One region of the Paenibacillus sp. FSL R5-0749 genome, then DNA from elsewhere that is predicted to be linked to it. Evidence: a T-box and tRNA genes for the amino acid it is inferred to sense, from the RefSeq annotation. Region 1 holds a T-box; the other regions hold tRNA genes.

Region 1 (5,205 bases):
TCTGGAATGGTGTCATTGGGTTACCCAATTGCTTGATGGTCAAGCTGCAATTCAAGACCCCAGTCCAAGCGTTTCTGAAATTTAATAAAAATTTGAAACGTTCCTGTAGGTTAACCGTATTACTTGAGTAAGGTCCAATTATGGGCGAATCAAACAAATTAATCGGGGGGTTACGATCTTTACAATGAAGAAAAAATTCGGAGTTAAACATCTAATGATGGTATTTATGGCCTTTACATTATTATTCGCAACAGTGGGAGTAACGAATCCGGATTCTGCGGATGCAAGACGTGGTGGCGGATTCAAATCCGGTACAAAAAGTTATACCAACACACCTAAGAAATCCGACTCCAACAGCAACGTGAATCAATCCAATTCCGGTAATAACTCCGGTACTGGTGCAGCTGCAACTCGTGGTGGTGGATTCTTCGGCGGTGGCGGCGGATTCATGAAAGGCATGATGCTAGGTGGTCTTGCGGGTATGATGTTCGGCGGATTGTTCGGTGGCATGGGCGCTCTGGGTAACATCCTTGGATTGCTCGTGAACGTTGCAGCAATCATGTTGATTGTTATGCTGGCTATGGCACTCTTCAGAGCCATTACAAATCGTCGTAAACCTGCAGCGGATGGCCGTTATGACCGCCGCAATGATCGTGATGATGACCGTAACAGAAACGGACGGTACTAATCTCTATGGTTCTGAGCATGGATGAAATTGTGAATGCAATCTGTATTCATATGGCAGAACGTAAGGGTGTACGTCCAACCGATGTGAATGTAGAACTGAGCTGGGAAGAAGATACAGGTTATTCCGCTGAAGTTTGGATTCAAGGCCGTAGTCAATATCTGGTAGAGTCCAATATGATTGAAGCGATTCTTCGTTACCTGCACAGCGAATACAACATTCGGGCGTACCGTGAGAACGTACGACTTGATCTGGATGAAGAAATCACGGCGATTGTTAATCAATAAAATAGGTCAAGCAATGACTTGTTATACAAAAGACCGTTCTCCGCTCTGTCGCTGACAGAGATGGAAGACGGTCTTTTTGTTTCTGTAGTTGTACTAGGATTGAAGTTTAACCAGACTGTAGTTCTTTTTACCTTTACGGATAATGATGAATTTACCGCCAATGGCATGCTCTGCAGACACCGTGAATTCAAGTTCGGTGATTTTCTCACCATTCATGGAAATCGCACCTTTGGTGACATCCTCACGCGCCTGGCGCTTGGATGGCTCCAGACCCAGATCCACGAGCCAGTCCACAATATTTTTGGCTTCGCCGTCCGTTTCAAAGGTAGGCATTTCCTTGAAGCCCTGCTCGATTTCGTCTGCCGTCAGGGAACGGATATCACCACTGAACAGCGCCGCTGTAATACGTTTAGCCTGTTCAAGCATTTCTTCGCCGTGAACGAATTTTGTCATTTCTTCCGCAAGTGCTTTCTGTGCTTCACGTCTGTGTGGCTCTGTCTCTACCTTTTCAGCCAAAGCTTCAATTTCTTCTTTGCTCAGGAAGGTAAAGTATTTCAAGTATTTGATCACATCACGGTCTTCTGTATTCGCCCAGAACTGGTAGAATTCGAATGGTGTCGTTTTGTTCGGATCAAGCCAGACTGAGCCGCCAGCTGTTTTACCAAACTTGGTTCCATCGGATTTGAGCATGAGTGGAATGGTCAGACCGTACGCCTTCGCTTCAGATCCTTCTTTTTTACGAATCAGATCAAGACCACTCGTGATATTCCCCCATTGGTCGGAACCGCCGATTTGAAGCTGTACATCTTCGTTCTGGAACAGGTGCAGGTAGTCGAGTGACTGAAGGATCTGGTAGGAAAACTCAGTGAACGAGATGCCGCCTTCCAGTCTGCTCGCGACGACATCCTTAGCCAGCATTGTATTAAGGTTAAAGTTTTTGCCGTAGTCACGCAAAAATTCAATAACATTGATTTTGTGTGTCCAATCGTAGTTGTTCACCATGCGAACCTGATTATCCCCGTCTGTTACAAACAACTTCTTCATCTGCGCTGTCAGTGCATCCACATTCTCCTGCACTTGCTCCATCGTTTGCAATGACCGCTCTGCCTGACGACCACTCGGATCACCAATCGTACCTGTAGCTCCACCAATCAAAATAACCGGACGGTGTCCTGCCAGTTGAAAACGTTTCAGCATCATGAACGGAATCAGATGTCCGATGTGCATGCTATCCCCTGTAGGGTCAACTCCACAGTATAATGAGATTGATTTGCTTTCGGTCAACTCACGCAGTCCCTCTGCATCCGTCTGCTGGTTAATGGCGTCACGCCACTGTAGTTCATCAATAATATTCATTCGTATAACCCCTTTTCTATCCTCAAAATTCAGTCATGATCTACGTTAATTTACGAAATAACACGCTGGAACGGCTTTTTTGGACACAAAAAAATCGCCTCCTTGTCTTCATTAGACACAGGGACGATTATCATAACCGTGGTACCACCCAAATTGCATGGATAACACATAACCTTAACACGCTATCCATACCACTTTTGGCAATATATCGTTTGCCCATCCGCTTGGCATTACCCAAGTACTCCAGAGTGTAATTCGCAGCCCTTGTATGTATCAGGTTCCATCAACCCCTGACTTTCTGTAACAGGGACAAAGCCGCTACTGCGCTCTATCAACGTGATTCATGTATTCAATTTATAGCAAGTATAGCCGAACGTTTCGGTCATTGCAAGACCAAGTATGCAAACCTTAAACAGAACAACGGATGCTTAGTTGAAACCAGATGATATAATCATCATGTTCAATTTTCCGTGATAATAACCATAGGCTTTCTCTGCGATCTGATCCTCATTGTTCCAAAATTGCTGATCCAGCGCATCTAACTGGTGCTCTTGTTCCTTTGTCAGTAATTTAGGAATGTCCCATAGTCCAGTAAGCCTTTCATCCTCTTTCAGATGCTCAATGCAGCCGTATGCCGAGGTTATAATCTCCACTACTTGAGTCGCACCAATGTTATGTAATGCCCGTAACGCGTAACGGTATACTTCTTCCCCCCAGTTGCAGAAAAACTGTATAAAACCGCCATTAAAGACATCCGCCTCTAACAGCCATAAAGCAGCAATGTCCTGCTCGTTCGAATTCAACGAAGCCCAGCCCTGTTCAGATTCATTCTTTTTTTCGACAAATAATACAGCATACTCATACCAAATATCATGGATATCTTGCTCGCTCACGTAACACACCTCACTTTTCTTTATTCCAAACGCTCTAATTCCTGACGTTTACCCGTCTGATACCAATGTAAATACGGATCACCGATCTGCTGGAAAGCTTCCTGAACACCCCTGTTCAGTTCCTTCATCACTTCATCTGTATAGTTCAAATGCGTCTGTTTATTATCGACACCATGTTTTTCCAACAACCCTACATGCGTCGCGGTGAAAATAATATCCTCCAGCAGCCAATAGATGACTTCCTCCGGCTGTTTTACTCGTTTCTCTAACGAGACGAGACCACGTTCGTATATTCGAACGATATACGTATCTTTTCCACACTCCACATAGGGTACACCGTCCCATTTAAAGGTCTCATACAGGCGGTTAACATAGTTCTGCATCTGTTCCCTGCGGAAAGAAGTTCGCTCTAAAAGCTGTATAAGGATGTCTGCCAATTGTTGTTTTTTTAACATGTTGGACATGAATGCACCTCCCTATTTTAATAAAAAAATGAAAAAGCTGCCAAAGGCAGCCTCTTCTTCCTTACTGTTCAATCAGGTCCCACAAAAAGTCTGGTACGAAGTATCGCATTGTGCAGGTAGTTCAGCATACTCAGCCTGTTCAGGTGAATGTGCGAACGGATCTGAAAGGACAGCCAAAAGCTTCTCCATCACGCTAAGATCCCCATGATTCTCCGCTCGCTCAAGGGCTTCCTCGACCCGATGATTACGGGGAATGACCGCTGGATTGCTCGTTCTCATCAACTGCGTAGAGACTTCCTTCCCACCTTGCTGTCTGTCCAATCTGGCTTGCCAACGCTCATGCCATTCAGCAAATTCTGACGTGCCAAACCAGGCTGTTCCTTCCAAAGTATCAAAAGTCAAAGCCAGGAACGTATTCGTGTAATCTGCACTATGCTTCTCCATGAGTTCAAGAAGATCCTTGACCAAGGCTTCATCTTCTGCCTCTTCATCCAACAAGCCCAGTTTGGAACGCATCCCTTTGAGCCAATGATGATGATACAATTCTGAAAATTGTGCGATGGCATCTTGCGCGAGTTGCACCGCCTGCTCTTCATCTTCGTGCAACAGCGGCAGAAGCGTCTCGGCAAATCGAGCCAAATTCCACCCGGCAATATACGGTTGATTGCCATAAGCATAGCGACCTTGTCTGTCAATGGAGCTAAATACGGTTGAAGGATTGTAAGCATCCATAAAAGCACATGGACCATAATCAATGGTCTCACCACTAATAGCCATGTTATCCGTATTCATCACGCCATGAATAAAACCAACTCGCTGCCACTGGGCAATGAGAGCCGCCTGCCGCTTAATCACTTCCTGAAGGAGCAGAAGATAACGATTTTCGGCTTGAGCAACCTCAGGAAAATGTCGATGCAACGTGTAATCAGCCAATGCCCGAAGATCTTCAATAGAACCCCATCTGGCTGCGTACTGGAAGGTTGCTACTCGGATGTGACTGGAAGCCACACGAGTCAAAATAGCCCCAGGCCGCTCTGTTTCGCGAATAATGTTTTCTCCTGTTGCCACCACGGCCAAACTGCGAGTCGTTGGAATACCCAGTGCATGCATCGCTTCGCTAATGATATATTCACGCAACATGGGTCCAACAGCAGCTCGTCCATCCCCTCCACGGGAGTAGGGTGTTCTTCCTGAACCTTTCAGCTGGATATCCACTCGCTCGCCCTGTGGCGTAATCTGTTCTCCCAGCAGCAAAGCCCTTCCATCACCAAGCATGTTAAAATTGCCGAATTGATGTCCTGCGTACGCCTGCGCTAAAGGTTCAGCTCCTTCCGGAACCAGGTTACCTGCAAAAATTTGCGCTCCTTCATCACTGTCTAGTGACTCCACATCCAGTCCCAAACTGGAGGCAAGCAGTCTATTGAATATGATCAGCTTTGGTGATTCAACAGGCACTGCGCTCTGACTTGTAAAAAAAGGTTGTGGTAACTGCGCATAACTGTTGTCCAAATTCCATCCTT
Region 2 (5,205 bases), 3.1 Mb from region 1:
GTTAAGGGGAGTGGTTAGGAGCAATCCGAAGCTGTGAACCGAAGCCCCAGTAAACGGCGGCCGTAACTATAACGGTCCTAAGGTAGCGAAATTCCTTGTCAGGTAAATTCTGACCCGCACGAATGGCGTAACGACTTGGGCGCTGTCTCAACGAGAGATCCGGTGAAATTTTAATACCTGTGAAGATGCAGGTTACCCGCGACAAGACGGAAAGACCCCATGGAGCTTTACTGCAGCTTGATATTGAATTTGGGTACGATCTGTACAGGATAGGTGGGAGCCTTTGAAACGTGAGCGCCAGCTTGCGTGGAGGCAACGTTGGGATACCACCCTGATCGTATCTAGGTTCTAACCTGGTACCGTAATCCGGTGCGGGGACAGTGTCAGGTGGGCAGTTTGACTGGGGCGGTCGCCTCCTAAAGAGTAACGGAGGCGCCCAAAGGTTCCCTCAGAATGGTTGGAAATCATTCGAAGAGTGCAAAGGCATAAGGGAGCTTGACTGCGAGACCTACAAGTCGAGCAGGGACGAAAGTCGGGCTTAGTGATCCGGTGGTACCGCATGGAAGGGCCATCGCTCAACGGATAAAAGCTACCCTGGGGATAACAGGCTTATCTCCCCCAAGAGTCCACATCGACGGGGAGGTTTGGCACCTCGATGTCGGCTCATCGCATCCTGGGGCTGAAGTAGGTCCCAAGGGTTGGGCTGTTCGCCCATTAAAGCGGTACGCGAGCTGGGTTCAGAACGTCGTGAGACAGTTCGGTCCCTATCTGTCGTGGGCGTAGGAAATTTGAGAGGAGCTGTCCTTAGTACGAGAGGACCGGGATGGACGTACCGCTGGTGTACCAGTTGTTCCGCCAGGAGCACCGCTGGGTAGCTATGTACGGACGGGATAAACGCTGAAAGCATCTAAGCGTGAAGCCCCCCTCAAGATGAGATTTCCCAGTATGTAAGACCCCTTGAAGACGACGAGGTAGATAGGCTGGGGGTGGAAGTGCAGCAATGCATGGAGCTGACCAGTACTAATCGGTCGAGGGCTTATCCAATAGCAAGTTGTAATTCGCATGTTTCGTTTCGAATCTAGTTTTCAGAGAACGATCTCTGAAATGTAAGCTATGCGTTTGGTGGCGATGGCGGAGGGGTTCCACACGTACCCATCCCGAACACGACCGTTAAGCCCTCTAGCGCCGATGGTACTTGGACCGCAGGGTCCTGGGAGAGTAGGACGCCGCCAAGCGAAACCCCACTGGGGTATTTTTTTTCGAAAATTGATAAGGGCCCTTAGCTCAGTTGGTTAGAGCGCACCTCTGATAAGGGTGAGGCCGGTGGTTCGAGTCCACCAGGGCCCATAGCAAGACCACAACAAGAAATACAACAGAGTATGGGGCCATAGCTCAGCTGGGAGAGCGCCTGCCTTGCAAGCAGGAGGTCAGCGGTTCGATCCCGCTTGGCTCCACCATTCCCTGATAGCTCAGTTGGTAGAGCACTCGACTGTTAATCGAGTTGTCACAGGTTCGAGTCCTGTTCGGGGAGCCATTAAGGCCCGTTGGTCAAGGGGTTAAGACACCTCCCTTTCACGGAGGTAACAGGGGTTCGAATCCCCTACGGGTCATAGCAATACCTATTGCTTTAACAAGGGATGAGAATCCCAAAGGTTCGTCGGAGGATATGCCTCGTGAGCAGCTGCTTCGCAGTCTCGAACGAAGTGAGAGTATCCCCTACGGGTCATATTATGGAGGCTTAGCTCAGCTGGGAGAGCATCTGCCTTACAAGCAGAGGGTCGGGGGTTCGATCCCCTCAGCCTCCACCATATTATCTTTTTAACGACGCGGGGTGGAGCAGCCCGGTAGCTCGTCGGGCTCATAACCCGAAGGCCGCAGGTTCAAATCCTGCCCCCGCAATTCACTTTCCTTGAGAAAGTATTATGGAACCGTGGTGTAGTTGGCCTAACATGCCTGCCTGTCACGCAGGAGATCGCGGGTTCGAATCCCGTCGGTTCCGCCATTTTATATATTCTTCAGGGATGAGAATCCGTTTTTGGGTTCGTCGGAGCATTCACTTCGAGAGCATAAGCTTCGCAGTCTCGAACGAAGTGAGAGTATCCCGTCGGTTCCGCCATTTTAATTTTATAAGGCTCGGTAGCTCAGTCGGTAGAGCAGAGGACTGAAAATCCTCGTGTCGGCGGTTCGATTCCGTCCCGAGCCACCATTTTTCACACCATGTAATACGCCGGTGTAGCTCAACTGGTAGAGCAACTGACTTGTAATCAGTAGGTTGGGGGTTCAAGTCCTCTCGCCGGCACCATGTAATCCTGGAGGATTAGCGAAGTGGCCAAACGCATCAGACTGTAAATCTGCTCCCGTACGGGTTCGGTGGTTCGAATCCATCATCCTCCACCAGTTTTTCTATGAGTCATTAGCTCAGTTGGTAGAGCACCTGACTTTTAATCAGGGTGTCGAAGGTTCGAGCCCTTCATGACTCACCATTATATGCGCGTGTGGCGGAATTGGCAGACGCACTAGACTTAGGATCTAGCGTCTTTGACGTGGGGGTTCAAGTCCCTCCACGCGCATTCTTTATTTGCGGAAGTGGCTCAGCGGTAGAGCATCGCCTTGCCAAGGCGAGGGTCGCGGGTTCGATTCCCGTCTTCCGCTCCAATATTTGCGCCCTTAGCTCAGCTGGATAGAGCGTTTGACTACGAATCAAAAGGCCGGGAGTTCGAATCTCTCAGGGCGCGCCATTATAACTTCATATTTTGCCGGCGTGGCGGAATGGCAGACGCGCTCGACTCAAAATCGAGTGGGAAACCGTGGAGGTTCGAGTCCTCTCGCCGGTATAGATAACGGGATGTAGCTCAGCTTGGTAGAGCACCTGGTTTGGGACCAGGGGGTCGCATGTTCAAATCGTGTCATCCCGATTTTTTTATTTGCGGGTGTAGTTCAATGGTAGAACTTTAGCCTTCCAAGCTAATAGCGTGGGTTCGATTCCCATCACCCGCTTACATATTGAAAAGAAAGAGATGGTCAACACCATTTCTTTCTTTTTTTGCATTTATAGGCATATGGATCATGATTGTATGCCAAGATTACAGATGATATGGCCAACTAGCATGTACGAGCATGTATTCAACCTCATAATACATTCCCCACTTTTTTAGACTTGTTCTTAGTAATTCTTGAAGTGTTCCAATGAAGAGGTTTAGTGCATCTTCGAACACTTGAATATTTTTTCTGTATCACATTTATAAAAACGCTTACAAAAATAGCTTGCGTAAATCATTAACCTGTAATACCATATCAATTAAGCGCTTAACCTTTAGGGGTAAGGCGCTTAAACTTAACTTAGATTAAGCGCTTAACCCGTAAAGGAAAGGAAGGCGATCAAATTCATGAATACAATTAGATTAACGATGGCTCAGGCACTGCTTCGATATCTGGATCAGCAATATATCTCGGTTGACGGGGTGGAAACCAAGTTTGTGAAGGGAATCATCGGTATTTTTGGACATGGCAACGTAACAGGCATTGGAGAAGCGCTGGAGCGCAGTCCGGGAAGCCTGAGGTATATGCAAGGCAAGAACGAACAAGGTATGGTGCATACGGCAGTAGCCTATGCCAAGCAGAAGAACCGTAGACAGATCTATGCATGTACAACATCCATTGGACCTGGTGCTTTAAATATGATTACAGCGGCAGCTACCGCAACGGTGAACCGGATTCCGGTTTTATTGCTGCCTGGAGATAACTTTGCTACGCGGGAACCGGACCCGGTACTTCAGCAGTTGGAAGTGAGCAGTGATTACACGATCTCAGCCACTGATCCATTCAAAGCCGTAAGCAAGTATTGGGATCGTATTGTTCGTCCCGAACAGTTAATGATTGCTGCTACACAGGCCATGCGTGTACTAACTGATCCAGCAGAGACAGGAGCGGTAACACTCGCACTGCCGCAGGACGTACAGGCAGAAGCGTACGATTACCCGGAATCATTCTTTGCACGCAAAGTGCATTATCTGGACCGTCGCCCCCCGGTACAAGCAGCCATTGAACGGGCAACGGAGCAGATTGCCCGTGGCAGAAAGCCGCTTCTCGTTGCAGGCGGCGGTGTGTTGTACTCTGAGGCGTCCGTTCAACTCGTGGAGTTCGCCGAGGCATTTGGCATTCCGATCGCCGAGACGCAGGCGGGCAAGAGCGCAGTCTCTTGGGACCACCCACTGAATGTGGGGGCCATCGGGGTTACCGGCTCTCTGGCAGCTAACAGGCTGGCGAGAGAAGCGGATGTGGTGATCGGCGTCGGAACTCGTTTCTCCGATTTTACGACGGCGTCCCGCTCTGCTTTTCAGCATCCGGAAGCTTCATTCATCAACATCAACCTGAACGGTATGGACGCCGCCAAGTTAGGCGGAGAAGCCATTCTGGCAGATGCACGCGAAGGATTGCATGCTTTACAGAAGGAATTGCAGGAAAGACAATACCGTAGTGCATATGGCGCATCCGAAATCGCTGATCTCCGTACTGAGTGGAATGCAGAAGTAGATCGGCTGTATGGAGCACAGCATGAAGCAGGGCTGGCACAGACCACGGCAGTTGGCATAGTTAATCGGACCATTGATCCATCTTCCGTTATTGTGTGTGCGGCAGGCAGTCTACCAGGAGACCTTCATCGTCTGTGGCGTGCGGCTGAACCAAAGACGTATCACATGGAGTATGGATTCTCCTGCATGGGGTACGAGGTGAGTGGTGCGTTCGGAGCAGCACTTGCCGAGCCAGATCGTGAAGTGTACGCCATGGTCGGTGATGGCAGTTATCTGATGTTGCATTCAGAGTTTGTGACCAGCTTGCAGGAACAGAAGAAGATGACCGTTCTATTATTCAACAACAATGGTTTCCAGTGTATTCATAATTTGCAGCGGGAACATGGTAGTGATGGTTTCGGCAATGAGTTCCGTTATAGGGAATCCGAGAGTGGACGACTAACGGGGGATTACATGCCAATAGACTTTGCTGCACATGCCCGAAGCATGGGAGCCAAATCCTATAGAGCGGAGACAGCAGAACAGCTGGAACAGGCACTTCGAGATGCGAAGAACGAAACGGTGAGTACGTTGATTGAGATTCCGGTCGTGCCTGGAACCAATGCAAGTGGATACGAGTCTTGGTGGAATGTAGGAGTGCCAGAAGTATCTGCCGAAGAAAAGGTAGTTCATG
Region 3 (5,205 bases), 1.6 Mb from region 1:
CTCAGTCAAACTCCGAATGCCATAGACTTACTTCCGGGAGTCAGACAGTGAGTGCTAAGATCCATTGTCAAAAGGGAAACAGCCCAGACCATCAGCTAAGGTCCCCAAGTGTGTGTTAAGTGGGAAAGGATGTGGAGTTGCACAGACAACCAGGATGTTGGCTTAGAAGCAGCCACCATTGAAAGAGTGCGTAATAGCTCACTGGTCGAGTGACTCTGCGCCGAAAATGTAACGGGGCTAAACACACCACCGAAGCTATGGCTTGATGCTTGCATCAGGGGTAGGGGAGCGTTGTATAAGGGTTGAAGGTGTACCGTAAGGAGCGCTGGACATTATACAAGTGAGAATGCCGGTATGAGTAACGAAAAGATCAGTGAGAATCTGATCCGCCGAAAGCCTAAGGGTTCCTGAGGAAGGCTCGTCCGCTCAGGGTAAGTCGGGACCTAAGGCGAGGCCGAAAGGCGTAGTCGAAGGACAACAGGTCGAAATTCCTGTACCACCGTAAGCCGTTATGAGCAATGGGGGGACGCAGTAGGGTAGTGACGCGGACTGATGGATGTCCGTCTAAGCAGTGAGGCTGATGTGTAGGCAAATCCGCACATTGTAAGGCTGAGCTGTGATGGGGAGCGAAAATTGTAGTAGCGAAGGTCATGATCTCACACTGCCAAGAAAAGCCTCTAGCCAGGTGAAGGTGCCCGTACCGCAAACCGACACAGGTAGGCGAGAAGAGTATTCTAAGGCGCGCGGAAGAACTCTCGTTAAGGAACTCGGCAAAATGACCCCGTAACTTCGGGAGAAGGGGTGCCCCGGTAGTGTGAATAGCACGAGGGGGCCGCAGTGAAAAGGCCCAAGCGACTGTTTAGCAAAAACACAGGTCTGTGCGAAGCCGTAAGGCGAAGTATACGGGCTGACGCCTGCCCGGTGCTGGAAGGTTAAGGGGAGTGGTTAGGAGCAATCCGAAGCTGTGAACCGAAGCCCCAGTAAACGGCGGCCGTAACTATAACGGTCCTAAGGTAGCGAAATTCCTTGTCAGGTAAATTCTGACCCGCACGAATGGCGTAACGACTTGGGCGCTGTCTCAACGAGAGATCCGGTGAAATTTTAATACCTGTGAAGATGCAGGTTACCCGCGACAAGACGGAAAGACCCCATGGAGCTTTACTGCAGCTTGATATTGAATTTGGGTACGATCTGTACAGGATAGGTGGGAGCCTTTGAAGTGGGAGCGCAAGCTTCCATGGAGGCAACGTTGGGATACCACCCTGATCGTATCTAGGTTCTAACCTGGTACCGTAATCCGGTGCGGGGACAGTGTCAGGTGGGCAGTTTGACTGGGGCGGTCGCCTCCTAAAGAGTAACGGAGGCGCCCAAAGGTTCCCTCAGAATGGTTGGAAATCATTCGAAGAGTGCAAAGGCATAAGGGAGCTTGACTGCGAGACCTACAAGTCGAGCAGGGACGAAAGTCGGGCTTAGTGATCCGGTGGTACCGCATGGAAGGGCCATCGCTCAACGGATAAAAGCTACCCTGGGGATAACAGGCTTATCTCCCCCAAGAGTCCACATCGACGGGGAGGTTTGGCACCTCGATGTCGGCTCATCGCATCCTGGGGCTGAAGTAGGTCCCAAGGGTTGGGCTGTTCGCCCATTAAAGCGGTACGCGAGCTGGGTTCAGAACGTCGTGAGACAGTTCGGTCCCTATCTGTCGTGGGCGTAGGAAATTTGAGAGGAGCTGTCCTTAGTACGAGAGGACCGGGATGGACGTACCGCTGGTGTACCAGTTGTTCCGCCAGGAGCACCGCTGGGTAGCTATGTACGGACGGGATAAACGCTGAAAGCATCTAAGCGTGAAGCCCCCCTCAAGATGAGATTTCCCAGTATGTAAGACCCCTTGAAGACGACGAGGTAGATAGGCTGGGGGTGGAAGTGCAGCAATGCATGGAGCTGACCAGTACTAATCGGTCGAGGGCTTATCCAATAGCAAGTGATAGTTCGCATGTTTCGTTTCGAATCTAGTTTTCAGAGAACCAACTCTGAAGCATATTCCCTGATAGCTCAGTTGGTAGAGCACTCGACTGTTAATCGAGTTGTCACAGGTTCGAGCCCTGTTCGGGGAGCCATATGGAGAGGTGTCCGAGCTGGCCGAAGGAGCACGATTGGAAATCGTGTAGGCGTCACAAGCGTCTCGAGGGTTCGAATCCCTCTCTCTCCGCCATAATAACAAGGCCCGTTGGTCAAGGGGTTAAGACACCTCCCTTTCACGGAGGTAACAGGGGTTCGAATCCCCTACGGGTCATATTAACTTCAAAAAAAGAAGTTGATTTTTACAACAAGATTATGATATGATCATAAATGTGTTGTTCGGAGGCTTAGCTCAGCTGGGAGAGCATCTGCCTTACAAGCAGAGGGTCGGGGGTTCGATCCCCTCAGCCTCCACCATAATATTTTTTTTAACGACGCGGGGTGGAGCAGCCCGGTAGCTCGTCGGGCTCATAACCCGAAGGCCGCAGGTTCAAATCCTGCCCCCGCAATTAACTTTCCTTGTGAAAGTACTATGGAACCGTGGTGTAGTTGGCCTAACATGCCTGCCTGTCACGCAGGAGATCGCGGGTTCGAATCCCGTCGGTTCCGCCATTTAATCTTTACATGAGGCAAACTGTTCACTACATCTGCTGTATGGCACTGATGCCCTATATAAAGTGTAAGGAATTAAGATTAGACTTTATTATGGCTCGGTAGCTCAGTCGGTAGAGCAGAGGACTGAAAATCCTCGTGTCGGCGGTTCGATTCCGTCCCGAGCCACCATTTTTAAAACAATTTAATATGCCGGTGTAGCTCAACTGGTAGAGCAACTGACTTGTAATCAGTAGGTTGGGGGTTCAAGTCCTCTCGCCGGCACCATGTAATCCTGGAGGATTAGCGAAGTGGCCAAACGCATCAGACTGTAAATCTGCTCCCGTACGGGTTCGGTGGTTCGAATCCATCATCCTCCACCAGTTTTTAGGGGCATAGTTTAAAGGTAGAACAACGGTCTCCAAAACCGTTGGTGTGGGTTCAATTCCTGCTGCCCCTGCCAATTAACTTTTAAGAAATTTAACCTTTTGTGGCGATCGTGGCGAAGTGGTTAACGCACCGGTTTGTGGATCCGGCATTCGGGGGTTCAATTCCCCTCGATCGCCCCTTTGTTTTTTCATTTTTTATTGGGGATTAGCCAAGCGGTAAGGCAACGGACTTTGACTCCGTCATGCATAGGTTCAAATCCTATATCCCCAGCCATTATGCGGACGTGGCTCAGCGGTAGAGCATCGCCTTGCCAAGGCGAGGGTCGCGGGTTCGATTCCCGTCGTCCGCTCCAAAATATGGCGCCATAGCCAAGTGGTAAGGCACAGCTCTGCAAAAGCTTTATCCCCAGTTCGAATCTGGGTGGCGCCTCCAGTATGTGCCGGCGTGGCGGAATGGCAGACGCGCTCGACTCAAAATCGAGTGGGAAACCGTGGAGGTTCGAGTCCTCTCGCCGGTATATTGAATAGCCCTACATGTTGCTTATGCAATGTGTAGGGCTATTTTATTTTATACAGATTTTTGTACAGTAAAGAATATTGGACTTTAATAAACATTGACGTATGATTATATTCAGTATATTGTAGATAAGTAAAGTCTTTAATTTAGAGGGAGTGAAGCAAAGTGAATAATGAAAAAAATGTATCGGATACCGATCTGTTATTTAATCTTTCTGTATGGGAAGAGGCATGGAAAAATCGTCCGAGAAGTCCAAAATATAAAAAGAAAAGCGCCCCATTTAATACAGAAGAAGCATTTGAACGATGGGCTAGGGATTATCATGTACAGTCGTTCTCTGAAGAAGGGAAGCAACGTTCCGAGCGTATTATGAATTGGATTGAGAACCAAGGTGTGGAGTTCGAGGGATTATCCATTTTGGACATTGGAGCTGCTTCGGGCATATTCACCATTCCTTTTGCAGAGAAGGGAGCAATTGTGACTGCAGTTGAACCATCTGAGTTGCTTGTCTCCCTGATGAAAGAGACGATACCTACAGCTCTTGAATCTAATATCGAAATCGTTAAAGAACGGTATGAGGAAATCGCCATTGAAGATAAGGGCTGGGAGAAGAAATATGACTTTGCATTTGCATCCATGTGTCCGGCAATGTCAGATTGGGAAACGATCGAGCAGGCGATCAACTGTGCCCGGAAGTATGTGTATATAAGCACTATGGCTGGACAGAAGGAACACACATTAATGGATGAACTTAAGGATGTACTGGGGGTAACTTCTACATACAAGGCCGGTGATATGGGATATATTCAACAGTTACTGTATTTAAAGGGTTATTCATACACTATGATCATTACGAGAGAAGTTAACTCATTTGAAGTACCAGTGGAAGAGATTATCGACAAGCTGCCAGAATTGCTTAATACGTATGAGTTACCATCGGATGAAGATTCTCTTAGTCTGGCTGAGAAATACATCCAAGATACATACAAGGATCGTACGGTGACCTTCTCACGTGGAGCAAGGTTCGGGAAGATTCTGATCCAACTTGAACAGCCAAACATGAAAACAGTTCATATTAAGGATAAGCGATAAATCGTATAGGCTTGTTATGTGTTCAAGGAGAACCAGCAATCGGGAGAAACAACGTGGTCTAACGTCTGAGATGACGCTAGGAAGCCTCACGCTGGCACACAAGAAGATGTATATGTGAAACAGATGAAGTTTGAAGGTAAGTTATAAGTTATTACAAGAGAGAGCAGGATCGTTGCTCCCTCTTTTTTTTAATTAAAAATTAAAGTGCATTGATCCAAGTCCTCGATTCCTTGAGCCTATAAAGCTTAATCAATGAACTACATATGGGCTAAAGGAATACTTAAATCCAATATCGAGACCACGGTAAAAACTAAGCCTGAAACTCGACACGAGACACGAAACGAAACACGTAGTTTACTTCCTGCTGCATACTTCTGCATTCTGCTTACGCTCACGATACTGACCGGGGGTAATTCCTTCATATTTACGAAATGACCGAATGAAATTTTGCGGATTGTTGTACCTAAGTCGTGCTGCGATATCTTTAACGGTTAGATCACTTTCGTCCAGCCATTTTTTAGCGATGTTAAATCGGTACTTGGTTAAATATTCACTAAATGAACAGCCTGTCTCTTTACGAAAAACACTACTTAAGTA

What was found. The T-box of region 1 lies ahead of tyrS (tyrosine--tRNA ligase). A T-box ahead of a tRNA ligase gene usually reads a tRNA of that ligase, here a tRNA-Tyr.
Region 2: it encodes a tRNA-Tyr, which carries the amino acid that the T-box ahead of tyrS (tyrosine--tRNA ligase) is inferred to sense. The anticodon was not compared.
Region 3: it encodes a tRNA-Tyr, which carries the amino acid that the T-box ahead of tyrS (tyrosine--tRNA ligase) is inferred to sense. The anticodon was not compared.

The regions. Positions count from the first base shown of each region.
Region 1 is NZ_CP152005.1:4,032,455-4,037,659, forward strand. It holds gene MKY85_RS17845 (PadR family transcriptional regulator) at 1-85, shown strand, start outside; gene MKY85_RS17850 (hypothetical protein) at 185-688, shown strand; gene MKY85_RS17855 (YxcD family protein) at 694-972, shown strand; gene tyrS (tyrosine--tRNA ligase) at 1,066-2,328, opposite strand; T-box leader at 2,445-2,672, opposite strand; gene MKY85_RS17865 (DUF4375 domain-containing protein) at 2,757-3,221, opposite strand; gene MKY85_RS17870 (Imm63 family immunity protein) at 3,242-3,685, opposite strand; gene MKY85_RS17875 (YdiU family protein) at 3,758-5,205, opposite strand, start outside.
Region 2 is NZ_CP152005.1:330,670-335,874, forward strand. It holds rRNA gene MKY85_RS01455 (23S ribosomal RNA) at 1-1,044, shown strand, start outside; rRNA gene rrf (5S ribosomal RNA) at 1,119-1,235, shown strand; tRNA gene MKY85_RS01465 (tRNA-Ile) at 1,274-1,347, shown strand; tRNA gene MKY85_RS01470 (tRNA-Ala) at 1,382-1,457, shown strand; tRNA gene MKY85_RS01475 (tRNA-Asn) at 1,459-1,534, shown strand; tRNA gene MKY85_RS01480 (tRNA-Glu) at 1,539-1,610, shown strand; tRNA gene MKY85_RS01485 (tRNA-Val) at 1,733-1,808, shown strand; tRNA gene MKY85_RS01490 (tRNA-Met) at 1,826-1,899, shown strand; tRNA gene MKY85_RS01495 (tRNA-Asp) at 1,925-2,002, shown strand; tRNA gene MKY85_RS01500 (tRNA-Phe) at 2,131-2,206, shown strand; tRNA gene MKY85_RS01505 (tRNA-Thr) at 2,227-2,302, shown strand; tRNA gene MKY85_RS01510 (tRNA-Tyr) at 2,312-2,397, shown strand; tRNA gene MKY85_RS01515 (tRNA-Lys) at 2,408-2,483, shown strand; tRNA gene MKY85_RS01520 (tRNA-Leu) at 2,490-2,570, shown strand; tRNA gene MKY85_RS01525 (tRNA-Gly) at 2,581-2,655, shown strand; tRNA gene MKY85_RS01530 (tRNA-Arg) at 2,662-2,738, shown strand; tRNA gene MKY85_RS01535 (tRNA-Leu) at 2,756-2,834, shown strand; tRNA gene MKY85_RS01540 (tRNA-Pro) at 2,842-2,915, shown strand; tRNA gene MKY85_RS01545 (tRNA-Gly) at 2,927-2,997, shown strand; gene iolD (3D-(3,5/4)-trihydroxycyclohexane-1,2-dione acylhydrolase (decyclizing)) at 3,387-5,205, shown strand, end outside.
Region 3 is NZ_CP152005.1:5,619,028-5,624,232, reverse strand. It holds rRNA gene MKY85_RS25165 (23S ribosomal RNA) at 1-1,975, shown strand, start outside; tRNA gene MKY85_RS25160 (tRNA-Asn) at 2,042-2,117, shown strand; tRNA gene MKY85_RS25155 (tRNA-Ser) at 2,121-2,212, shown strand; tRNA gene MKY85_RS25150 (tRNA-Glu) at 2,222-2,293, shown strand; tRNA gene MKY85_RS25145 (tRNA-Val) at 2,361-2,436, shown strand; tRNA gene MKY85_RS25140 (tRNA-Met) at 2,455-2,528, shown strand; tRNA gene MKY85_RS25135 (tRNA-Asp) at 2,554-2,631, shown strand; tRNA gene MKY85_RS25130 (tRNA-Phe) at 2,727-2,802, shown strand; tRNA gene MKY85_RS25125 (tRNA-Thr) at 2,823-2,898, shown strand; tRNA gene MKY85_RS25120 (tRNA-Tyr) at 2,908-2,993, shown strand; tRNA gene MKY85_RS25115 (tRNA-Trp) at 3,000-3,073, shown strand; tRNA gene MKY85_RS25110 (tRNA-His) at 3,104-3,176, shown strand; tRNA gene MKY85_RS25105 (tRNA-Gln) at 3,199-3,273, shown strand; tRNA gene MKY85_RS25100 (tRNA-Gly) at 3,278-3,352, shown strand; tRNA gene MKY85_RS25095 (tRNA-Cys) at 3,359-3,432, shown strand; tRNA gene MKY85_RS25090 (tRNA-Leu) at 3,439-3,517, shown strand; gene MKY85_RS25085 (methyltransferase domain-containing protein) at 3,682-4,608, shown strand; gene MKY85_RS25080 (helix-turn-helix domain-containing protein) at 4,963-5,205, opposite strand, start outside.